Regions from separate parts of the Mesorhizobium sp. WSM4819 genome, predicted to be linked through region 2. Evidence: predicted binding sites of a transcription regulator. Region 2 holds the regulator's gene; the other holds the start of a gene.

Evidence for each region. The regulator LexA, encoded in region 2, represses DNA repair genes until DNA is damaged. The targets are predictions, from matches to a motif close to TGTTCNNNNTGTGTTCNG.
Region 1: AC0L18_RS31035 (ImuA family protein) is a predicted target of LexA. The motif match lies at 5,111-5,128, and genes of this name have one in related genera.

The regions. Positions count from the first base shown of each region.
Region 1 covers NZ_JBVVQO010000058.1:15,358-22,978, forward strand. The annotation lists gene AC0L18_RS31025 (error-prone DNA polymerase) at 1-2,615, opposite strand, end outside; gene AC0L18_RS31030 (DUF6504 family protein) at 2,612-4,081, opposite strand; gene AC0L18_RS31035 (ImuA family protein) at 4,023-5,087, opposite strand; gene AC0L18_RS31040 (metallopeptidase family protein) at 5,261-5,683, shown strand; gene AC0L18_RS31045 (DUF1737 domain-containing protein) at 5,872-6,078, opposite strand; gene AC0L18_RS31050 (HpcH/HpaI aldolase/citrate lyase family protein) at 6,105-6,983, opposite strand; gene AC0L18_RS31055 (DUF4153 domain-containing protein) at 7,550-7,621, shown strand, end outside.
Region 2 covers NZ_JBVVQO010000001.1:101,267-108,887, reverse strand. The annotation lists gene gltA (citrate synthase) at 1-1,288, opposite strand, end outside; gene gltX (glutamate--tRNA ligase) at 1,470-2,894, opposite strand; gene AC0L18_RS00470 (ComEC/Rec2 family competence protein) at 2,998-5,454, shown strand; gene lexA (transcriptional repressor LexA) at 5,448-6,185, opposite strand; gene AC0L18_RS00460 (molybdopterin molybdotransferase MoeA) at 6,290-7,495, opposite strand; gene moaC (cyclic pyranopterin monophosphate synthase MoaC) at 7,495-7,621, opposite strand, start outside.

The sequences.
Region 1 (7,621 bases), on a different contig from region 2:
ATCTCATCGACATGGAGGCCCGAGCGCAGCCAGACATCGCGAACGGATGCGTAGCCGTCGCCGCGTCTGGCGACAAACACCTCCATGCGCTCCTTCGACAGGCCTTTGACCTGGCGAAAGCCCAGCCGGACGGCATGATTGGTCCGGATGACGCCGCGCATTAGGGCATGGCGGTCGAGAATGCGGGTTGGATCGAAAGGCACTTCTTCCAGCGCGCAATCCCAACCGGAAAAATTGACGTCGACCTCGCGGATTTCAACGCCATGGTCGCGCGCGTCGCGGACAAGCTGAGCCGGTTGATAAAATCCCATCGGCTGGGAATTCAGGATCGCGGCGCAGAACACGTCGGGATAGAAGGTCTTGAACCAGCAGGAGGCATAGACCAGCAGGGCGAAGGAGGCGGCATGGCTTTCGGGAAAGCCATATTCGCCAAAACCCTCGATCTGCTTGAAGCAGCGCTCGGCGAAGTCCTTTTCGTAACCCCGCAAAATCATGCCGTCGACCATCCGCTTGCGATAATTGCCGATCGTGCCGGTGCGCTTGAAGGTGGCCATGGCGCGGCGCAGTTCATCGGCCTCGCCTGGCCTGAAGCCGCCGGCGACGATGGCGATCTTCATCGCCTGTTCCTGGAACAGCGGCACGCCCAGCGTCCTGCCGAGTATCTCTTCCAGTTCCGGCTTGGGATATTCGGGCCTTTCCTTGCCCTGCCGGCGGCGCAGATAGGGGTGGACCATGTCGCCCTGGATCGGGCCGGGCCGCACGATCGCCACCTCGATGACGAGGTCATAGAATGTTTTCGGCCTGAGCCGCGGCAGCATCGACATCTGGGCGCGCGATTCGATCTGGAAGACGCCGATCGTGTCGGCGCGGCAGATCATGTCGTAGACATGTTTGTCCTCGGCAGGGAGGGTGGCCAGCACATAGGGCCGGCCAAAATCATCGCGCGCATCGGGATAATGATCTTCAAGCAGCGTGAAGGCGCGCTGCAGGCAGGTCAGCATGCCGAGCGCCAGCACGTCGACTTTCAGGATTTTCACCGCGTCGAGATCGTCCTTGTCCCACTCGACCATCTTGCGTTCGTCCATCGCCGTCTTGATGATGGGCACGATCTCGTCGAGCCGGTCCCTGGTGATGACGAAGCCGCCGACATGCTGCGACAAATGACGGGGAAAGCCCATGATCTCGTTGGCGCATTCGATCACCTGCCTTGTCGACGGATCGGTCTGATCTAGGCCGCCGGCCCCGGTCTCCTTTTCGCCGAGCTCCGAGGTCGACCAGCCCCAGATCGAGCTGGACAGCGCGCTCCTGACATCGTCCGACAGGCCCATCGCCTTGGCCACTTCGCGCATCGCCGAGCGGCCCCGGTAGCTGACGACGGCCGCGGCAAGCGCGGTGCGCTTGGCGCTGTATTTCGAGTAGATATACTGGATGACCTCCTCGCGTCTCTCATGCTCGAAGTCGACATCGATGTCGGGCGGCTCGTTTCTTTCCTCGGAAATGAAGCGCTCGAAAAGCGAATCGATCCGCTCAGGCCCCACTTCGGTGATGCCGATGCAATAGCAGACCACCGAGTTGGCCGCGGAGCCACGTCCCTGGCAGAGTATGCCATGGCTGCGGGCGAATTTGACGATGTCGTAGACAGTCAGGAAATAGCGCGCGTAATTCAGGCGCTCGATCAAAGCGAGCTCCTCGCGGATGCGCCTGGTCACATCGGCGGGAACGCCCGAGGGGTAGCGTATCGCGGCTCCCTCCCGAGCCAGCCTTGCCAGTTCGGCCTGGGGCCCGAGGCCCGATTCCGTCGGTTCGTCGGGATAGTTGTATTGGAGGTCACTGAGAGAGAAGCTCAATTCGCCGGCAAAGTGCTGCGTTTGCGCCAGTGCCTGCGGATGCCGCCGGAACAGCCGCGCCATCTCCATTGGCGGCTTCAAATGGCGCTCGGCATTGGCCGCCAGTTCCAGCCCGGCTTCGGCAACAGGCACGTTGAGGCGGATCGCCGTCAGCACGTCCTGCAACCGGCGCCGTTCGGACGTATGGTAAAGAACGTCGTTGGTCGCCATCAGCGGAATGCCTGATGCCTCGGCCATGGCAGCCGCCTGCTCGATACGGTAGCGGTCGTTGCCGTGATAATCCGGCGAAACGGCAAGCCGCAGGGTCTTGCCGAAGCGATCTTTCAGGCGGCTGATCAGCCTGAGATCCTCGGCCGGCGTCGACAGATCGGGCAGGATCGCCAGCGACATACGATCGCCCCATTCGAAAAGGTCGTCGCGATAGAGCAGCGGTGCGCCCTTTTCGCTGTCGTCGCGCATATTGGCCTGCGTCAGCATGCGGCACAGATGGCCCCAGCCCTTGCGGTCCTGCGGATAGGCGAGAACGTCGGGCGTGCCATCGCAAAAAACCAGGCGGCAGCCGGGATGACAGGAAAGACCTTCCACCTTGGCCTGCTGCCAGGCGCGCACGACGCCAGCCACCGTGTTGCGGTCGGCAAGCCCGATCGACGAAAAGCCCAAAAACTTTGCCGCGACCACCAGCTCCTCCGGTTTCGAGGCGCCGCGCAGGAACGAGAAATTTGACTGGATGCCGAATTCGGCATAGGGGACGACCGCCAGCGCGTTCATGCGAAGACCCCGTGCATGAACCAGCGCGGCGCCGCCTGCGAGGCGCCGTAGAGACCCTGGCGATAAAGCCAGTAACGGCGGCCGTCGCTATCCTCGATGCGGAAATAATCCCGGGTCGTTTCCTGCCCCGCTGCCTCCCGCCACCATTCCGGGGCGATGCGTTCCGGCCCTTCGGCGCGCGCCACCCGGTAGAGCGCGCGCCGCCAGCGGAAGTTCAGCGGCGGTCCTTCTGGCATTTCGGTGGCCGGCACCTCGATCGGCTCGGGCGAGCGGAACAGCCGGATCGGCCGTTCCGGCGGAAAGACAGGCTTGGTGTCTTGTATCTTGCCCGGCTGCTTCGGCGCAGAGACCCTTTGCGGCGCCTCCGCATAGGGATGCGTGGCGACGGCGCGCTCGGGCAGATGACTCTCGACGGCAACCGGTTTCAAAACCGCGCTGTCGCCGAGCCGGGCGCGGATGCGGTCGGCGAAAAGGGCGATGTCGGCGTCGTCGTCGCGCGTCTCGCCGGTCAGATCCGCCTGCTGCATGTCGAAGGCCGCGGCCGACAGCACCGAGAGGCGCACGAGATCGAAGCCATAGCCGGCATCGATATCCTGTTCGAGCGCGGCAAGCCTCTCGTGGAACAATTTCTGGATCAGCAGCGGCTCGCGCAACGGCCGCGAGGTGCCGACGGCGATGCGGCTGACGGCACCGTCGACGCGGAAGAGCAGCAGCGCCAGCCTTCTTGCGCCTTCGCCGCGGCGTTCGAGGTCCGTCTTCAATGTCGTCGCCAGCATTTTCACCAGCCGCTCTATTTCGTCGGTCAGCATGATGGGTTCGGCGAGATGGCGTTCGACCGAAAGCGGCGCCACCGGCAGGCGCGGCGACACCGCCTCGTCGAGGCGGCCGAGCGCCTGGTCGAGGCGCAAAAGCAGCGATCTGCCGAAGCGGCGGGCGAGCGGCGCGCGCGGTGCTGCCATGACGGCGCCCGCCGTGCGCAGGCCGACGCTTTCCAGGCTGGCGCGGATGTCAGGCTCGATGCGCAGCGCCGCCAGCGGCAAGGGCGCGAGAAGCGCTTCCTCCTCGCCACCGGGGACGATGCGATCACCAGAAAACCGCGCTGCCGCCCAGGCTGCACCTGGTGTGGCGGCAAGGCCGGCGCGGACATCGAAACCCTGATGGAAAAAGCGCGACAGGATGTCGTCCAGCATCGCCCGTTCCCCGCCGAAAAGATGGGTGCAGCCGGTGACGTCGAGGAACAGGCCATCGGCTGCGTCGATCGCCACCAGCGGGGTGTAGCGGTCGCACCAGTCGGCGAGGCTTTCGAGCAGGCGGCGGTCGGCCTCGGGATCGGCTTCCACGACGTCGATCGACGGATGCATGGCGCGCGCGTCGGCTATGCCCATGCCGTGCTTCAGGTGAAGCGCCTCAGCCCGCTCGTCGAGGGCGGCGATGCGCTGCGCGTTCGCCTGGCGATGGCTGATCACCAGCGGCAGGTGATCCGACGGCCGCGAACGCCAGGACCGCCCCAGACGCTGGCGCAGGATCCTTTCCGCGGCGAGATGCGGAAACCACAGGGACAGGATTCGCTGCCGGTTCGTGCCTGACGCGTCTTTCCCCGGTCCTTCTTTCCTCGAAAATGTGTTCATCGGGGTTCCACTCCAGTGTGAATTGTCCTGGCAAGGCGGTGCGGCTCTTGCCGATGCTGACGGTGAAGGCGGGGCGGCCGATCGAGCCGGCGAGCGGCCCGGCGATCGTCTCGCGTGGTGCCGACGGCGCCGCCGACAGGACGAGGCGGACGGGTGCCGCCGTCGGCTCGGGTTCGCCGGCCTGGCGCAGCAAAAACACCGGCCGGCCGGCGCTCTGTGCCCGGGCGTGCAGCCGCCGCGTCGCGGTGAGGTCCAGCCGCTGCGGACTGCCGCGGATTTCGAGGATGACGGCGGCGAGCGCCGTCATCCGGGCGGCCTCCTCGGCGGTCCACAGCGCGTCGAGGAGCCTTGGCGCCTCGGAAAACAGCAATTGCTCCGGCTCGATGCCGAAAAGGCGATGAAGCCCTGTGGCATAGGGGAAGCCGGCCTCGCGGAAGATTTCCGCGGTGCCGATCCACAGGACCGGCAGTCGCGGTCCCTGTTTGAGGATCAGGCTGACGAGCGACAGGGCGAAGCCGGCGACTGCTCCGGCATCGCGGGTCGCGGCGCCATGGATCTCGCTCAGCGCCGCCTTCGGCAGGCCGCCGCCGAGCGCAGTATCGAGATCTTCGGCGCCGGTGCGCACAAACGCATCGGGCGGCGCCACGGCGAGGCCGCGGCGGACGATTGTCAGATTTTTGGGCGGGATATTTTTGGGCGTGACATCAGCTGTTGGATCCTGGGGCGCATCAACGGGGGCTGCGCCGGCCGGCGCCTGCAGGCGCTCGGGCAGCGTTCCCTCGATCTTCGCGATCTGGCGGCGCAGGGCAAAAACAGTCTCCCGCGCCACGGCGCTTGTCGCCATGACGGTCAGCTTCCACTCACAATTGTTCCTGTTATGTTCTAATAGATTCCAGAGGGCGGCCGAAGAGTCAAGCGGAGTCATGGGGAATTTATTCCTGTCAGCGAAAGGCGGCAACCCGGCCAATTGCCGAGTCCGGCGCGAAAGCCTATATGCCGGGATCAGAAGGACAAAGCATGGCCCGCATCTACAAAACCCGTACCTGGCACGACGAGCTTTCGCCGTCGATGGAGGAAATGGAGTTCCTGGCGCTAGAAGCTTACGCCCATCTGCCGGAGGAGTTTCGCAAGCTGACCGGCGAGATCGTCATCCAGATCGCCGAATTCCCGACCGACGAGATCATGGACGATTTGTCGCTGGAAACGCCTTTCGACCTGCTCGGCCTGTTCGAGGGGCGCGGCATCGCCGAGCGCTGGAATCCGCAGACCGGCGAGGGGCCGAACCGCGTCACGCTCTACCGCCGCGCCATCCTCGATTACTGGGCCGAGAACGAGGAGACGCTGGGCGATATCGTCACCCATGTGCTGATCCACGAGATCGGCCACCATTTCGGCCTGTCGGATGACGATATGGAGCGGATCGAAGAGGCAGCCGAATAGGCTGTGCTGATATTCAGGTGATGCCGGCCTGCGAATGGCAGTTCCCTGCGCTTCCTGTGCTCACGTACCCAAAAGTACGCTCCGCTCCGGTTCTCGGAAACTACCCAGTCTGGTCGCTTCGCGCCCGTCTTCGACTCCGGCGCGGCCTGACCTGAATCTCAACGCACCCTGCGTCGAGCTGTGCAAATCTACCAATCGCTGAGCTTGGTGCCAGGGCCGTATTCCTGGCCCTCGACATCCTTCACCACGGCCTGGCCGCAGCGCATGACCTTGGTCTGCTTGTCGTAGGAATAGGTTGGCGAGCCGAACAGGTGCCAGCCCTTGTTTAGCGCTGCCGTCACCTTGTGGCAGAAGCTGGAATCGTCCGGGCCGGACAGAAAGCGGTAGAGTTTCATTTTTCATTCCTGTGATAAGTTGCCAATCATGCCCCGCTGGCGGTCGCCTTCGCCAGCAGTTTTTCGGCCTGCGCCAGATGCAGCCGTTCGAGCATCTTTCCATTCAGCGCAATGACTTGCCTGCCGGCATTTTCGGCAAGCGCGAAGGCCTCCTTGACCGCACGCGCTTCGGCCACCGCTTCGGCAGATGGCGCAAAGGCGCGGTTTGCGGCATCGATCTGGGCCGGGTGGATCAGCGACTTGCCGTCGAACCCCATGGCGGCTGCTTCCGTGCATTCGCGCGCAAAAGCCTCCAGATCGCGAAAATCGTTGAAGACACCGTCGAGCAGGTCGAGGCCACCGGCGCGTGCTGCGAGCACCATCTGCATCAGCCATGGCGTGAGATAGCGCCGGTCGGGCGTAGCGAGAATGCCGGTGTCCTTGACCAGGTCGTTCGTTCCGGCAACGAAACAGACCAGCCGCGAGGCCGGATCGCGGCCAAGCTCGGCAATCGGGCCGATGTTGAGCAGCGCCTTGGGCGTCTCGATCATCGCCCATAGTTTTACCTCGTCGGGTGAAAAATTGTCGTCGAGGACGTCGCCGGCTTCCAGGACGTCGCGCGGCGTGTCGACCTTGGGCAGCAGGATGGCGTCGGGCTCGCAGCTTGCCGCCGCCAGCAAGTCCCTGGCGCCCCATTCGCTGGAGAGCGGGTTGATGCGCACGACCATTTCGCAGCGCAGGTTTGCGCGGTGAGCGAAAATATCAGCCAGCTTTTCGCGCGCAAAAACCTTGTCGGCCGGGGCGACGGCATCTTCGAGATCGATGATGACGGCATCGCAGGCCAGCGACGAGATCTTGGCCAGCGCCTTGTCGTTCGAGGCCGGGACGTAAAGCACCGAGCGGCGCGGGCGGCAGGTTTCAGTCATGCCTGATCTATGCCGCCTGGAGGCGATCGAAGCAACCCGTCTGGCTTCTACCGGGCCAATCGCCTCAGGTTGAATTTTCCCTATCTTCAGGCGTTGGTGCTGCCCCTCACCTGCCTGCCGGCATCCTCTCCCCGTATAGTGACGGGGAGAGGGGCGCGCTCTCAATGATTTCGCCAATTTCCAGCGTTGTAGAATACACGCCACGGTTGCGACCGGTCACTTCTCCCCGTCTCTATACGGGGAGAAGTGCCCGGCAGGGCGATGAGGGGCGGCGACGACTTCGACAATTAGCGTCTCCGACACAAATTGAAAACTTTCATCTGGCTGAAGCGATTGCCCTGCACAAAAACTGCACAACATTGCGGAAAATCTCCTCGGACCCGCCTCGCTGCCTGCATTTCGGCCGGCGAAAAGGGCGCATGCAAGAGCGCGAAAGCCCCGTTGGTCCCTGCCCCTCCGCAATGACGGTTGCTGGCTCATCGATCCGCCGCGTTCGGCGACTCTCTTTCCCTCATCCGCAAATCTCCGCCCCCCGGCCGGATCAAAGCCGCTGAGAAAGCCCGATCATGACATCGTTGCCTACCGCCGCGCCGGGCAGTTGCGCGCGCCTCGGCGTTGCCGTGCTGCTTGCCGCGCTG
Region 2 (7,621 bases):
CTGTATAGAGCTGGCGCGGGCGGCCTATCTTCTGGTGCGGATCCTCGATCATCTCCTTCCACTGCGCGATCCAGCCGACGGTGCGGGCGACCGCGAACAGCACGGTGAACATGGTGGTGGGGAAACCCAGCGCCTTCAGCGTGATGCCGGAATAGAAATCGACGTTCGGATAAAGCTTCTTCTCGATGAAGTAGGAATCGGTCAGAGCGATCCTTTCCAGTTCCATGGCGATATCGAGCAGCGGATCGTCCTTGATGCCGAGTTCGCCCAAGACCTCATGTGCGGTCTTCTGCATGATCTTGGCGCGCGGATCGTAGTTTTTGTAGACGCGGTGGCCAAAGCCCATCAATCGGAACGGATCGTTCTTATCCTTGGCGCGGGCGATGAACTCCGGGATGTGGTCGACTTGGCCGATCTCGCCCAGCATGTTCAAGGCTGCCTCGTTAGCGCCGCCATGGGCCGGTCCCCACAGGCAGGCGATGCCGGCGGCGATGCAGGCGAACGGATTGGCGCCGGACGAGCCGGCGAGGCGGACGGTCGAGGTCGAGGCGTTCTGCTCGTGATCGGCGTGCAGGATGAAGATGCGCTCCATCGCACGCGCCAGCACCGGGTTAATCTTGTATTCCTCGCACGGCACGGCAAAGCACATATGCAGGAAGTTGGCCGCGAAATTCAGCTCGTTCTTGGGGTAAATGAAGGGCTGGCCGATGTGGTATTTATAAGCCATCGCCGCGATCGTCGGCATCTTGGCGATCAGCCGCATCGATGCGACCATGCGCTGGTAGGGGTCCGAGATGTCGGTGGAATCGTGATAGAAAGCTGACAGCGCACCGACCACGCCGCACATCACCGCCATCGGGTGGGCGTCGCGGCGAAAGCCGGTGAAGAAGCGCGACATCTGCTCGTGCACCATGGTGTGGCGCGTCACCCGGTAGTCGAAATCGTCCTTCTGCGCCTTGGTCGGCAGTTCGCCGTAGAGCAGGAGATAACAGACTTCGAGGAAGTCGCCGTGCTCGGCCAACTGGTCGATCGGATAACCGCGATGCAAAAGGATGCCGGCATCGCCATCGATGAAAGTGATTTCCGACTCGCAACTTGCCGTCGAGGTGAAGCCGGGATCGTAGGTAAAGGCCCCGGTGGTGCTGTAAAGCGCGCCGATATCGATGACGTCAGGTCCGACCGAGCCGCTTCGCACCTTGAGTTCGTGAGTTTTGCCGCCGAATTCAAGTTTCGCGGTCGACGCGTGGGTTTTGCCGCCATATTCCATTTTTGTCGCAGCTTCGGACATTGCAAACTCCTTTTTGTTTTCTCATGTCGGCAAAGGCAAAATTTCTGCAACGCAACACGTCGAAAGTATCGGAGTTCGCGCGTTTGCGCCCGCAATTCGATTTGCGTGCCAAATTGGGCCAAGACCTAATGTTGCACTGCGAAACCCACCTTTCAATGCCAATCTTCTTGGGCCAGTTTTGCTAATCGATTTGATCCGCGACGCGCGCCAGACTTTCCTCGCGGCCAAGCACGGCAAGCACGTCGAACACGCCGGGCGAGGTGCTTTTGCCGGTGAGCGCGGCGCGCAAAGGTTGGGCCACAGCGCCAAGCTTATGGCCGCCGGCAAGCGCATATTGGCGGATCGCCGCTTCGGCAGCTGCGGCCGTCCAATCCCCTGAAATCGCCTTCAGCGCCGCATGGGCGCCCCGCAGGATCTCGCGCGCCTCGCCGCCGAGCAGCGCCGCCGCCTTCTCGTCGATCGGCAGCGGCCGCTCGGCAAACAGGAAGGTGGCACCGTCAACCAGCTCGACCAGCGTCTTGGCGCGCTCCTTCAAGCCGGGCAGGGCGGCCAGCAACTGCGCCTTGCGTGTGTCGTCGAGGCGCGCTGCGATCGCCGGGCCGCCTTCGAGATAGGGCAAGGTGTTGATGAAGATATCGAGCAATTCGGCGTCGTTCATGCGCCGCATATGCACGCCGTTCAGCGCCTCGAGCTTGGCGAAGTCGAAGCGGGCGGCTCCCTTGTTGACATCGCCGATGTCGAACCACGCAATCATGTCGGCGATCGACATGACCTCGTCGTCGCCGTGGCTCCAGCCGAGCCGCGCCAGGTAGTTGAGCAGTGCCTCGGGCAGATAGCCCATGACGCGATAGGCTTCGACGCCGAGGGCGCCGTGCCGCTTCGACAGCTTGGCGCCGTCGGCGCCATGGATCAGCGGGATATGCGCCATTGACGGCACCTCCCAGCCCAAGGCTCGATAGATCACCATCTGGCGGGCGGCATTGGTCAGATGGTCGTCGCCGCGGATGATATGGGTGATGCCCATGTCGTGGTCGTCGACGACGACGGCATGCATATAGGTCGGGTTGCCGTCCGAGCGCAGGATGATGAAATCGTCGAGGTCCTTGTTGGGGAAGCGGACTTCGCCCTGCACGCGGTCATGCACCACCGTCTCGCCTTCGGCCGGCGCCTTGATGCGGATCGCGCCCCTGGCGCCAACCGGCGCCTCTGACGGGTCGCGGTCGCGCCAGCGGCCGTCATAGCGGGGAGGCAAGCCCTTGGCCCGCGCACTCTCGCGCATTGCCTCCAGCTCAGCCGGCGCCGCATAGCAGTAATAGGCTTTGCCGAGGCGCACCAGCTCCTCGGCGACCGCGCGGTGGCGCGGCGCGCGCTCGAACTGCGATGCCGGCTCGCCGTCCCAGGTGAGGCCGAGCCAGGAGAGCCCATCGAGGATGGCAGCGGTTGCCGCATCGGTCGAACGCTCGCGATCGGTGTCCTCGATGCGCAGCAGCATCCTGCCGCCGGTGTGTTTCGCATACAGCCAGTTGAACAGCGCCGTGCGCGCCCCGCCAATATGCAGGAATCCGGTGGGCGAAGGGGCAAAACGGGTGACGACCTTGTCGGACATGGAACTCTCGGGGCAAGCGCAGGAAACGGATGTGGCTGCGCGGACTTTCGCGCGTTGCGCGTTCATGTAGCATAGGAGGTCAAGGGCGCAAGGGGCGAACCCTATGGCTGGACCAGGCCGCGGCGTGGACGAGAGCGAGGGCGCGAACGCAAGCGTCAGCGAACGATCGCTGTTCGCCGACGTTCCTGACGCTGAGCCGCTACCCGTTTCGCTGCCTGCGTCGCCGCCGGGCATCCAGCCTCTTTCGCCGGATCGCTCGGCGCCGATACCGGCTTCAGCACCCGGCCCTGTCATTCGTTTTCGCCGACAGCTCAGCCATCTTTCACCATCCGGTGTCCGCAACAGCGTGGCCTCGGCAGCCGGCCTGGAACTCGACCGCGGCGTCGCCTTCCTGCTGGTGCCGGTTTTTCTGGCATGCGGGGTGATCGTCTATTTTTCGCTTGCCGTCGAACCGGACTTTGCCCAGCCCATCGCCGTCGTGGTCCTCACGGCATTGTGTGCGGCCGTCACGCGCTCACGCCGCAAAACGCATCTGTGCTTCATGGCAGCGTTGCTGTGCGCGCTTGGTGTGCTCGCCGCCAAGGTGGAAACCTGGCGCGCCGGAACGAAGATGCTCGGTTCGGAAATCCAGACCCGGCTGACCGGCCGTGTCGTCAGGCTCGACCAGATGGCGAACGGCCGGATCAGGCTGACCATCGACGTGATGTCGACCGCCCGGCCGACACTGCGTTATGCGCCCGAACGTGTCAGGGTATCGGCACGCAAGATTCCCGCTGAGATGACCGCAGGCTCGGTGGCAACCGGCTATGTGAGGCTTCTGCCTCCGACTGGCCCGGTCAGACCGGACAGCTTTGACTTCTCCTTCGACAGCTATTTCGCCGGTATCGGTGCCAGTGGCTTTTTCCTCGGCAGTCCAAAGATCGTTGTCTCCGAAGATGCACCGTTAACCGCACGCCTTTCTTCGTCGATCGAGAAGGCGCGCGAAACCATAGCCGACCATATCAGGAACAGCATCGGTGGTGCCGAGGGGGAGATTGCCGCTGCGCTGATCGTCGGCGTGCGTGCCGGCATCCCCGAAGAGATAAACGAATCGATGCGGCGCACCGGCATCTACCACATCATCTCCATTTCCGGCCTGCACATGGCGCTTGTCGCCGGCACCGTCATGGGATTGCTGCGCGGCGCCTTTGCGCTGTTTCCCAACTTTTCGTCGCGCCGGCCGGTCAAGAAATATGCGGCTGCTGCCGCACTCGTCTCCATCGCTGCCTATCTGATCTTTTCCGGTATCGTGGTCGCGGCTGAACGCAGCTTCATCATGCTGGCGGTAATGCTTGTCGCCATGCTGTTCGACCGGGCGGCACTCACCATGCGCAACCTGGCGATTTCGGCCATCGTCGTCATCGTCGTGTCGCCGCATGAGGTGGTCGGCGCAAGCTTCCAGATGTCCTTCGCCGCGACTGCGGCTCTCGTGGGCGCCTATGCCGGTTGGTCCGACTATCGTGCCGACAAGGCCACGGCGCCGCAACGGCGACGGTCACCGGTCGCTTTCGTCACGCGCAAGCTCGTCGCTGGGGCAGGCACCATCGCAATGACCTCCATCATTGCCGGCAGCGCCACCGCGCTGTTCGCCATCTGGCACTTCCAGCGCGTCTCGCCGCTCAGCCTGTTCGCCAATCTGGCCGTCATGCCGATCGTCACGATCGTCATGTTCCTGGCCGTCCTCAGCGCCTTGGCAATGCCTTTCGGCCTCGACGGCCCTTTCCTCTATATGATGGGCAAGGGCCTGACGGCGATGATCGCAATTTCGGGATGGATATCGGAGCGTTCGCCGGTCGATGCAGTCGGCCTGATTTCGTTGCAATCGGTCCTGCTGGTGACGGTCGCCCTGGTCATCGCCACGATGGCGACGACATGGCTGCGGCTTGCCGCACTTCCCTTTGCGCTCGCCGGCCTGCTGACGATTTCCGAGACGCGCACCCCCGACGTGCTGATTTCGGAGGATGCCCATCTGGTGGCGCTGCCGATCGGCGGCGGCGAACTTGCCGTCAACCGGATGCGTTCGAACGAATTCACCACCGACAACTGGAAACATGCGCTGGTTTCAACAACGATCGTCGAGCCGGAGACATTCGAAAAAGGAGATGTGCAGTTCGACATCGCCGACCCGGCCGACCTGCCGCCGGGAACGCCTTTCACCTGCACTGCCGGCCTGTGCCTGGCCCGGCATCCGTCCGGCGCGCTCATTGCGCTCGCCGACGACCGGAAAACCGCGCGGCCGGCCTGTGCCTTTGCGGATTTGATCATCATCGACGACGCCACAGCCTATTACAAACCCTGCCGCAACCCGCTGGTTCTCGTCGTCACCAAACGGCAGCTCGCTCGCATGGGCAGTGCCGCCGTCTTCTTCGATCCGCTATCGGCGACGACGCGCGCAGAAATCCGTTTTGCCGTCAGACAGCCATACAGGCCCTGGCATGAGCAGCGGCGATTTTCGCGCGAGGCGAGGGGCCTGCCGCCATACCGCAGGGCCGAGAAACCCAAGAAGCCTGCTCTTCAGTAACGCCGGATCAGTCCGACGAGCTTGCCCTGCACCTTGACCCGGTCCGGCCCGAAGATGCGCGTCTCGTAGGCCGGATTGGCGGCTTCCAGTGCGATCGAGGCACCTTTGCGGCGGAATCGTTTCAGCGTCGCCTCCTCCTCGTCGACCAGAGCGACAATGATCTCGCCAGGCTGGGCGGTGTCAGCGTTGCGGATGATGACCGTGTCGCCGTCGAAGATGCCGGCCTCGATCATCGAATCACCCTTGACCTCCAGCGCGTAGTGCGTGCCGCCGGTGATCATGTCCGGTGGCACCGAGATCGAATGCGTCTGGTGCTGGATGGCGTCGATCGGCACACCGGCAGCGATGCGGCCCATCACCGGTATGGAGACGGTGGCAACGACGTCGTCGTCATTGCCGGCCGCACGCATGCGCGACGGCGCCGGCTTGATCTGGCGTCCGAGGCCGCCCTGCCCAAGGGAGCCTTGAATGACGCTCGGCGAGAATTTGCGCGCCGCATTGAGGCCCGGCGCGATCGAATCGGGCAGGCGCAGCACCTCCAGCGCGCGGGCGCGGTTGGGCAGGCGGCGAATGAAACCGCGTTCCTCCAGCGCCGTGATCAGCCGGTGGATCCCTGATTTGGAGGCGAGGTCGAGCGCTTCCTTCATCTCGTCGAACGAGGGCGGAATGCCGCTTTCCTTCAGCCGTTCGTGAATGAACATCAGCAGTTCATGTTGTTTGCGTGTCAGCATCGCGACCCCCAACAGAATCAGAAAAACAAACCCAGAACAAACACTATCTGTTCCAGTTGTGTTCCGCAACCATTTAAAGTTTAATGAATGTGTTGACGTTTTGTTCAGCGTAGCATCAGCACGCTGCAGGCGGCGCCCGCTGCGGCTGCGGGAGCGAATGGCTCGCGCACGATCAGTCCGTTGGCGTCGGCCAGCATTCTGAGCATCGAGGAATCCTGGATACTGAACGGCGTTGCCTCAAGCGTGCCAGCTTCTTCCTCCACCTCCGCGCGTACATAGTCCTGCCTGAGATCGTTGGCCGGCATGGCGGCGCCGAGCCGCGCCTGACGCATGTCCTGGCGGAAGGCGCGGCCGCCGAGCCGCGCCAGCAGCGGCTTCAGAAAGAGCTGCGAGCAGACCAGGCTGGCCACCGGATTGCCGGGCAGGCCGATGCAGCGGATGGCGCCCAGCCGCCCGAACATCAGTGGCTTGCCGGGCCGCATGGCGATTTTCCAGAAATCAAGCGCCATGCCTTCGCCGGTCAGCACGTCATGGACGAGGTCATGGTCGCCGACCGAGGCGCCGCCCAGCGTGACGATGACGTCCGCGCCTGCGTCGACGGCTTTTGTCACCAGCGCGGCGATCGCCTCCTTGCGGTCGGGGGCGATGCCGAGATCGAGTGCGCTGGCGCCGACCGAGCGGGCCGCGGCGGCGACGCCATAGGCATTGGAGGAGATGATCTGGTCGGGGCCAAGGTCGCTGCCCGGCGGCAGCAATTCGTCGCCGGTGGCGATGATGGCGACCAGCGGCCGTTTCACCACGCGGACCTGCTGGTGGTTGGCCGACGCCGCCAGCGACAATGCCGCCGGATCTAGCAGGCGGCCTTTCTCCAGCAGCGCGTCGCCCTTCGAGAAATCGAGCCCGAGGCGGCGGATGTTGCGGCCTTCAACCGTCGGCGCGGTCACTTCGACCATGCCGCCACCGAGGTCGCGGACATTCTCCTGGATGACGATGGTGTCGGCGCCTGCGGGAAGCGGCGCGCCGGTGAAGATGCGCACGGCCTGCGCTGGGCCGACTGTTCCGGCAAAGCCTCGTCCGGCCGGCGCCATGCCGATCACCGAAAGTCTCGCGGGCACGGACGCGACATCGTCGGCCCGCACGGCATAGCCGTCCATGGCCGACGCGTTGAATGGCGGCTGGGTGCGGAGCGCCATGAGCGGCTCCGCCAGCACGCGGTCGGCGGCATCCATCAGGGCGACGCTTTCAGCCTGCAAGGGCGCAGCATCCGCAAGCAGGTGCTCGAGCGCCTCGGCGACCGCAAGCAGCGCCATTATTGGCCTGCCCTCTGGGCATCCGCCTTGTAGTCGCCGGATTTGCCGCCGGTCTTTTCCACCAGCCTGATGCCGGAGATCGCCATGCCGCGATCGACCGCCTTGGCCATATCATAGATGGTCAGG